Regions from separate parts of the Klebsiella sp. I138 genome, predicted to be linked through region 2. Evidence: predicted binding sites of a transcription regulator. Region 2 holds the regulator's gene; the other holds the start of a gene.
The links. Region 2 encodes LexA, which represses DNA repair genes until DNA is damaged. Its sites were predicted from a motif close to TNCTGTATGTACATACAGNA; they were not measured.
Positions count from the first base shown of each region.

Region 1: ACMYSK_RS09155 (DinI-like family protein) is a predicted target of LexA. The motif match lies at 2,385-2,404, and genes of this name have one in related genera.

Region 1 is NZ_CP180447.1:1,958,138-1,962,788, forward strand. Features, by position in the region: gene ACMYSK_RS09140 (hypothetical protein) at 1-138, opposite strand, end outside; gene ACMYSK_RS09145 (DUF968 domain-containing protein) at 152-1,198, opposite strand; gene ACMYSK_RS09150 (DNA-binding protein) at 1,398-1,790, opposite strand; gene ACMYSK_RS09155 (DinI-like family protein) at 2,133-2,366, opposite strand; partial or broken gene ACMYSK_RS09160 (DNA polymerase III subunit theta) at 2,507-2,611, opposite strand; gene ACMYSK_RS09165 (DHCW motif cupin fold protein) at 2,872-3,213, shown strand; gene ACMYSK_RS09170 (class I SAM-dependent methyltransferase) at 3,431-3,913, opposite strand; gene ACMYSK_RS09175 (hypothetical protein) at 3,910-4,113, opposite strand; gene ACMYSK_RS09180 (DUF977 family protein) at 4,110-4,376, opposite strand; gene ACMYSK_RS09185 (hypothetical protein) at 4,379-4,651, opposite strand, start outside.
Region 2 is NZ_CP180447.1:3,804,512-3,809,162, reverse strand. Features, by position in the region: gene plsB (glycerol-3-phosphate 1-O-acyltransferase PlsB) at 1-2,369, opposite strand, end outside; gene ACMYSK_RS17785 (diacylglycerol kinase) at 2,499-2,867, shown strand; gene lexA (transcriptional repressor LexA) at 3,069-3,677, shown strand; gene dinF (MATE family efflux transporter DinF) at 3,746-4,651, shown strand, end outside.

The sequences.
Region 1 (4,651 bases), 1.8 Mb from region 2:
CCAGACTGTTAGCAGCGATTTAATCCATGCAGACTGAATGTGTGCCAGCGGTGTAAATCGTCCCAGCCAGGTTTTCCGGGGCGCTCCGGCAAGTGTTTCTAATCCTGCGTGATGAATGCGGCGTTGACGTGGTGTCATTCTGTTCTTCTCCTTACGCCAGAACGCCGAGCGCATAAGCCCGGTCCAGCAATTTAATAATCAGCGCCGGCTGGGTGCCGTATTCGCGTTCGAATGAAAGAGGATCGTGATGTAGTTGCCGGTGGTGTTTTCGGCATAAAGGAATGGTGAAAATATCGTGAGCTTTCGTACCGACGCCACCCTGCCCCCAGCCAATAAGATGATGAGCATCATCAGCAGGCTGGCCGCAGCACATGCAGGGCTGAGTTTTAACCCACGCGAGAAAATTAGGCGATTCCCAGCGGATGCGTTTAGGTCTGGCAAAAAATGTAGAAGGGGCTTCCGGATCAACGAGCACGCCTAAAACTGACGCTGGTCGTTCCTGCGGTAACTCTGGCGGTGCTTTAGGATCAGGAGGCATTAAATCCATGCGTTCTTTCAACATGCTGGTGGACGGAATGGACGGTACAATGTCACTTTCCCGGTAGACCGGTTTAAAGCCTTCATCTTTCAGCTTCAGAGACCGTCGGGCCATCTCTTCGGTTATTTCTCCACCGATCCCCACAGACACTGCCCACCAGCACAGCTCTGCGAGAGAAAGCATTCGTTCTTTGTTGTAGCCCAGATATACCAGCGCCGTGTCAATAATCCAGTCGGCCATGTTCAGCCCAACCAGAATATCGAGTGTTTGCACGGTCTGATTGCGCAGCTCGTTATCGCAATGCCAACATGCACGTATCGCACCGGGCTCATGCCTGAAATTAACCAGTTCAGGATGATGATAATTAGAATGCGGCCACTGGCAGTGCCCTATAAAACGATCGAGCCACAGCTCCATGGTGCTTATCCCACCAGCAGCTTTGATGACGCGCTCATTCAGAAAAAACGGTCTGATCCCAGCATCATCCCGCAGCGGCTGACGGGCATCTGGTAACCGTCCACTCGGCATCGAGTCCATTTCCGCCGGTGGCATCTCGACCAGCACCCGCCCCTTGCCGAAGATCCGCATTAGCTCGCTTCCGGGCTTCAGAAGTACAACACCAAGATGCCGCGCAATATCCACGTTAAGTAGCGCCCTCATCAATCCCTCCACATTTTCTGCAGATAGGTTTTATCGGCGCGTGGCTCCTTTTTCGACTCAGGTAAAAAAACACTGACTTCCCATGACACCAGGTCATGGGATAAACATTTCTCTACCTGGTAGTTCGACTTCCTGTAGCGTTCCACCAGCTCAAGTGCCTGAGACTCTGTTAATTCCGTATGCTGAAACCAGCTTTTCTTCATAGCTGGGCCTCATACAACCGAATAAACTCAATAGCGCGTTCACGTGCTCCCGGTTCGTTATTTACCATTTCCTGCAGCAGCTGCACGGCGAGCAGTGGCTCTTTATGGCCGACAATTGAAATGCCTCGGGACATGTTAGGGCCAATGGTGATAAACCCTTTCCTGCACAACGCCCGAAGATGTTCGGCGGCAGCATTCGGAGACGCAGCACCAATCAGATCTGACAGCTCTCTGGCTGTCGGCGGATAACCGTGTTTTGAGATGAACGCAACGAGGAGATCAAACACCTCTTGCTGGCGTGGGGTCAGTTTCTTGAATGACGAAGGACCGGCGTTGTCAGTATGACAGCCAGTCTTCATTGGTTCCGGTCTTGCGATGGTTTGCGCCATGGTCTCTCTCCGTGGCGCAGCAGGTATAGGTTGTTCAGGCCTATGACGGGAGTGTAACAGAACCCGGCGGAACCTGGTAACCATCTCCAGACCTCGCCTTTTCAACCATCTGCGCAAACAATGAAAGAGTTCCCACAATTTCATCATGCTGTAGTGGCATAAACGAAACTGTATCACCGCGACGGTACATCAATGCACGCTCACATACCGGAAACGACCTGAGGCGGGCAACGATAACCCCATCGTCGCACCTGATTACTACATAGCCGGTGTTCGGCATTTCTTGTTTTTCACCCACTACAAAATCCTCTCAAAAAACCCGGTCCATCGCCGCGCTGAAACTCAATAAAACCAGTCGTCGGCGCTTTCCCACGTTTCTTGCAGGATCTCTTCAATCGTTTCTTTGTCACCGCCAATGCCCCCCAAAATACTCAGGCCATCAGCTCCGGCGCGGCGGATTGATAATTTACAGTCCTCATAGCTCTGACTTAAACGCCGTAGCAGTTCAACTTCCAGAGCAGGGACTGCGCCATCAGGCAAAGGCTTTTTACGGTCGATTGTGATTTCAACTTTCATCGTTAGCTTCCATCGATATACTGTATAAATAAACAGTACACCGATACCACGCTTTTATCAATATCTTAACAGCACAAAATGTTAATTTTTGATTAGCGTGCTAAATAAAAACCCGCCGTAGCGGGTTGATTTAACGGAGGTTACTTTTTTTGGCTTTGCTCTGCCATCTCGATGTAACGCGGATCGGATGCCCGAGGCAACTGGATGCTCTGCTCGCGGTAGTAGCGCCCCCTTCCCATAAAATACCTTAGCTCAAACTTGATCTGACAATTTTTTCAGGGAGTGCACAATCAAAACTGACGGTCAGCTTTGAGCGAGGAGCGGACGTTGCCGACACCCGTCAATTTTCACAGGTGTAGCACCTCTTAGGTACACAACTTGAATCAGGTTCAACTTCGTTACTACATATGAAAAATAAGGTGTTGATGTATAAATTATTTCTCCTTATGTTAATTCACTTAAACCTGAGCTCGAGAGCTCTTTCTTAACAACGAAGGGCCATACAATGAATATCGAGGCATTTGCTTTTGGCACCACCAACTGGAGTGAAGTCGCAAAAACAGAGCATCCAGGGGAAACTGGCATGGCCTACTGGCGCACACAACTTTTTGGTCACAAGCCGAACCAAATACGTGTGCGAATGGTTGAATATACCCCTGGTTACCTTGCAGATCATTGGTGCAGAAAAGGCCATGTCCTTTTCTGCATAGAGGGAGAACTCGAAACACTGCTCGCGGATGGCCGTAAATTCACTTTAAGTGCGGGGATGAGTTATCAGGTTGGTGATAACGCAGAACCACATCAGTCCAGAACGACGACAGGAGCAAAACTCTTTATTGTGGACTGACGTATTCGTCGTTATTGCATGCGACGTCCGCTCCTGGCACGAAGCGGACATCTTCCGGTTTAGGGGCCATGTTTCACTTTAACATCAGAAAAACCACTCTAACCATGATGGCATCGTGATTTATGCAGCCTCCCGAGCCTGACACATCTCAGATAAGTTCGCCCTCACAATTCGCCTTCAGTCCACCAACCCTCGGTATCTTTGATGCATTTGACTTTCATGCTGCTGCCCCCTTCACGAAAATTACCCAGTGCGTCTTATCGGCCTTACCGGTGCGTTGCCAGATGGCCGGCTTCTCGTCGGTCAGTACCAGAATCTGGCTAACCGGTATCTGGGTTTCGTTCCATTTGAAGATGAGCACGCCGTGCTGCCGCAGCACTCTGAACGCTTCTTTGAATCCTGCGCTCAGGTCGTCGCGCCAGGAATCTTTGCTCAGGCGTCCGTATTTCTTACCCATCCAGGCGTTTTCGCCAACGCGCTCAAGGTGTGGCGGGTCAAACACAACAACAGGGAATGAGTCGTCGGCAAACGGCAGCGCGCGGAAATCGGCGATAACATCAGGGTTAATTACCAGGCTGCGACCATCGCACAGGGTGTGCTGCTCGGCGCGAATGTCGGCGAAAACTGCGCGCGAGTCCTGTTTGTCGAACCAGAACATACGGGAGCCGCAGCACATGTCGAGAATGGTTTGCTCTGTCATTTTCCGGTCCCCGGGATCGGTTGAATTGAATCCAACAGGAGCCGGCGGCGCGTATGCTCCGCAAAATGCCGTTTCCCCGTGTCTTTTCGGTAACATTCGGTCTTCTCTACAACCCACATCGATGCGGTTTCGTGGAGTAGTTTTGCTTTCGGACCATCTTTCGTTATCACGATTCCGGTATGCGTTTTTTTAATGGTCATTTGGAGGTCCCCGCATTCTTCCTGTAATCGTATTTGGCCAGGTCAAAATCGATGGTGGCGCGAGCGTCGCGAAACAGACCAAACCGGCTATAACGGATTACTTCTCCTGTCGCGACCGCCGCCCGGAAATACTTCCGAGCCGTATCGAGGGACATTCCGAACTCGCTCGCCACCTGTTCGGTGGTCAGGCGCCCTTGGCGTTTGGTGAGATCGATAATGGTTCTGATTGTGTCGGCCATCTGGCTCCTGGATTTGTTCGCCATGATCAGCACCTCCGCGCGTTACGTAAGCAACGACTGCGCAGCCGGGCAATACGCCATAATTCATTGGCAGTGGCGGTCATTCCCAGGATGTTGGTGTACACGGTCGCAGCGCGCCGCCAGAGTTTTTTCTCCTCCAACTCTTTCGCCAGGACAACTGCTGTTTTCACCTGCTGTACATCGCCTTTGTCTGCGTGTGGAGCCAGTTCAGGCAACACAACTTCAGGTACTTCTACGCCCGGCGTTACCAGGTAAACGAACTGTGTTCCGTTGTGGTA
Region 2 (4,651 bases):
AACGCCGCCAGCATCTGGTAGACCTTCAGCGTCTCTTCCGGCTCAGCATCGCCGGTATCGCTAATATAGCCTTCATCGCGCAGCGTCAGCACTAACGTACTGAATACCGCTTTGTCGAAGAATTCCGGCGCGTTGATACCGTGCAGAACCGACAGACGTTGGGCCACGGTACGGCTCTCTTTCTCCAGCGAACTGCGGTTGATGGACGGGTTCGCGCTCAGCAACCAGAAGGTAATGGCATAACGCTGGAGCGTTTCGCGCGCGCCGGCGGCCAGCAGCTGCAAGGAGCGAGAATGGGACGGGTTGATGCTAATTGTGTCATCGCTCAGGACAATCAGTCCCTGGCGCTGCATTTCCGCCGTCAGGGCATCGATAACGCCGGCCAGCTCTTCTTTTTCCCAACGCAGGAACAGCTCAGCTTTCAGCAGCGGATAGAACATCTCTACGTGATGCAGGACTTCCGCGCGGGTGATACGACGATGCTGGGTGACAATCGCCGCCAGCAGCGACGGCAGCATCAGCATATGGGCGATGTTGTTGCGATAGTAGGTCATCAGCACCGCCTGCTCACGCGGCAGAATGATGATATCGCCGATCGTATCTTTCTCGACCTCGAACTTATTCATCTTCAGCGCGTGGTCAATCAGCTCACTGGCGGAGGCCGTTGGCGTAGTCGCATCCGGGGAATAGGGCACGTTGCGCAGCAGGTCGAGGTAGCACTCCAGCTGTTGCGTCAGCTGTTCGCGAGTCAACGAGCGCTGACGAGAGGCGAGCAGCGCGGTGCAGCACAGGTTCATGGCATTGGCCGCGCCAGCGTTGTTGATGCGCACCATCAGACTGGAGGCAATGTTGTTCACCGTTGGCGTTAGCCACGACGGCCGCACGGCTTCAATCGGATCGATAGACTCACGCCATTCCGGAACATGCTGGTTCAGGTAGGTCATCAGCGGCAGCGGCTCGCCAAAGTTCACATAGCCCTGACCGAGGTTACGCAGTTTGCTCAGACCGCGCAGCATCTGCGGCAGACTCTCTTTTTCTTTCGTCGCGCCGCGCAGCTCTTTGGCGTAGGTACCCACTTCCATTACGTGCTCATAGCCGATGTAGATAGGCACCAGAGTGATAGGACGGGTCCCGCCGCGAAGCATAGCCTGGATGGTCATCGACAAGGTGCCGGTTTTCGGATCCAGCAGGCGGCCGGTACGGGAACGGCCCCCTTCAACGAAGTATTCTACGGAGTAACCCCGGCTGAACAACTCGCCGAGATATTCACGGAACACCGTTGAATAGAGCTTATTGCCCTTAAAGGTACGACGAATAAAGAACGCGCCGCCGCGGCGGAAAATCGGGCCTGCTGGCCAGAAGTTCAGGTTGATACCGGCGGCAATATGCGGTGGCACAAGCCCCTGGTGATACAGCACGTAGGAGAGCAGCAGGTAGTCCATATGGCTGCGGTGGCACGGTACGTACACAATCTCGTGCCCTTCATGGGCCAGCTGACGCACGCGTTCGGCGTTATGGACGTTGATCCCCTGATACAGACGGTTCCAGGTAAACCCGAGCACGCGGTCGGTCAGACGAATCATCTCATAGGAGAAGTTTGCGGCGATCTCTTCCATCAGCGCGATGGCGTTTTGCTGCGCCTTCTCATGGGAGATTTTCTTGCTGCGTGCTTCGTCTTCCACCGCGCGCGCGATGGCTTTTGAGGCCAGCAGCTTATTGAACAGGTCCTGACGCGCCGGCAGGCGCGGGCCGACAGCAGCCAGGCGCTGACGAGCGAAGTGCATGCGCGCGACGCGGGCCAGCTTCTGGGCGATAATTTTATCGGTGCCGTGTTCGGTGGCCATTCTGCGCAGGGAAACCGGCGGTGAGAAACGGACAAAACTGTCGCGCCCCAGCCACAGAACGGCGAAGAACTTCTGAATGCCATTCAGCATGCGCAGCGGCGGGTTCACTTCGCCTTTCTCACGCCCTGGCCTACGACCAAACATCACCGACACTGGCACCATTTGCACGTCCAGGTCAGGATGGTTACGGTGCAGATCCAGGTAGTCGTGGAACAGCTTGATCGACTCTTCTTTCGGCGCATAGTAGGTAAAGACGCGCGGCCCGCCGTGGATAAACACGTAGCGCGGCAGCAGCGCGCCGTCGATTTCCAGCGGTTCAAGCGGGTCGGGTAAATCGTGCTCCAGGCACTGGGCGCGCAGAGTCAGCAGGTCCGCCTTCGAGTTATAAGGCAGGACGTACATAATAGGACGCGAGGTATCCAGCCCTAATTCCTGAGCAGGTTCTGCGGGAATAGACTTGCTTTTTACCAGCACCCGTAATGGTAAATTCAGTAATTTATAGTAAATTCGTTGCCAGCCGGACATAAACGATGTGAAGCCTCTGGTTAATCATGCAAATGCGCGGCAAGAATAACAGAAAGCGCGCAAAATTTCCGTTGCCACGCGGCAAACGCGTGCACTCATTGACGTCATTTACATAAAAAGGTTCTTTTGATGGCCAATAATACCACTGGGTTAACCCGAATCATTAAAGCAGCAGGTTATTCCTGGAAAGGGTTCCGTGCGGCATGGATGAATGAGGCCGCATTTCGTCAAGAAGGCGTCGCCGCCATTATTGCCGTCGCGATCGCCTGCTGGCTGGACGTTGACGCCATCACGCGGGTGCTGCTGATAGGCTCGGTCCTGATAGTGATGATAGTCGAAATTCTTAATAGCGCGATTGAAGCGGTCGTAGACCGTATTGGGCCAGAGCACCACGAACTATCAGGTCGGGCGAAGGACATGGGGTCCGCGGCGGTGCTGCTGGCCATTGCGATCGCGCTGATCACCTGGGCAATCCTGCTGTGGGCCCGCTACCATTAACCGAATTTTGCTGTCCCGACCGGCAGGCTCCACGCGCCCGATGGGGTTTGCGGCCTGCCGGTGGCAATAACCCCTGGCACAATGGGTTATCTGATACGCAAAATGGAAAGAATCTCCTGATTTTTGTGTGAAATTTGATTCCAAAATCACCGTTAGCTGTATATACTCACAGCATAACTGTATATACACCCAGGGGGCGGGATGAAAGCGTTAACGACAAGGCAGCAAGAGGTGTTCGATCTCATTCGGGATCACATCAGCCAGACGGGCATGCCGCCAACGCGTGCGGAAATTGCTCAGCGCTTGGGGTTCCGTTCTCCCAACGCGGCGGAAGAACACCTGAAAGCGCTGGCGCGTAAGGGCGCGATCGAGATTATCTCCGGCGCCTCCCGGGGCATCCGTCTGCTTACGGAAGAAGAACCTGGTCTGCCGTTGATTGGCCGCGTCGCAGCCGGTGAGCCGCTGCTGGCTCAGCAGCATATCGAAGGTCACTTCCAGGTCGATCCGGCGATGTTCAAGCCGAATGCCGACTTTTTGCTGCGGGTTAGCGGTATGTCGATGAAAGATATCGGTATTCTTGATGGCGATCTGCTGGCGGTCCATAAAACTCAGGATGTGCGTAACGGCCAGGTTGTCGTGGCGCGTATTGACGAAGAAGTTACCGTAAAACGCCTTAAAAAGCTGGGTAACATCGTCGAACTCCTGCCAGAAAACAGCGAATTTTCACCGATCGTGGTGAATCTGCGCGAGCAAAACTTCACTATCGAAGGGCTGGCCGTTGGCGTTATTCGCAACGGTGAGTGGCTGTAACACCTTCTCCCCGCAGCATCATCTGATGCATGATGCTGCGCAGTCTTCCCCCGGTCAGGCTCTTTCTCATGTTCTTTAACGCCGCTGATAAGGCCCTGTGGCGCCTGGCGCTACCCATGATTTTCTCCAATATCACCGTCCCGCTGCTGGGGTTGGTCGATACCGCCGTAATTGGTCACCTCGATAGCCCGGTTTACCTCGGTGGTGTTGCGGTCGGCGCGACGGCCACCAGTTTTCTCTTCATGCTGCTGCTTTTTCTGCGCATGAGCACCACCGGACTGACGGCACAGGCCTTTGGCGCAAAAGATCCTCTTCGCCTGGCGAGGGCGCTGGTGCAGCCGCTGGGGCTGGCATTAGGGGCCGGCCTGCTGATTGTGCTTTTCAGAACCCCACTTATCGATTTGGCGTTGCATATTGTTGGCGGCAATGAAGCGGTGCTGGAACAGGCCCGGCGCTTTCTCAAAATTCGCTGGCTGAGCGCGCCGGCGTCGCTGGCAAACCTGGTGCTGCTCGGCTGGCTGCTGGGTGTGCAGTACGCCAGGGCGCCGGTGATTCTGCTGATCGTCGGCAATCTGCTGAATATCGTGCTCGACCTGTGGCTGGTGATGGGTCTGCACATGAACGTGCAGGGTGCTGCGCTGGCGACGGTGACCGCCGAATATGTCACCTTTATCATCGGGCTGCTGATGGCAAAACGCGTACTGACGCTGCGCGGGGTGTCATTGGCCATGCTGAAATGCGCCTGGCGCGGGGATGTGCGTCGGCTGCTGGCGTTAAACCGCGATATCATGCTGCGCTCTCTGCTGCTCCAGCTCTGCTTTGGCGCGGTGACCGTCTTTGGCGCTCGCCTCGGCGGCGAGATCGTTGCCGTCAATGCGCTTCTGATGACCATGCTGACCTTCACCGCCTACGCGCTGGATGGTTTTGCCTATGCCGTAGAAGCTCACTCCGGGCAGGCGTACGGCGCGCGTAAT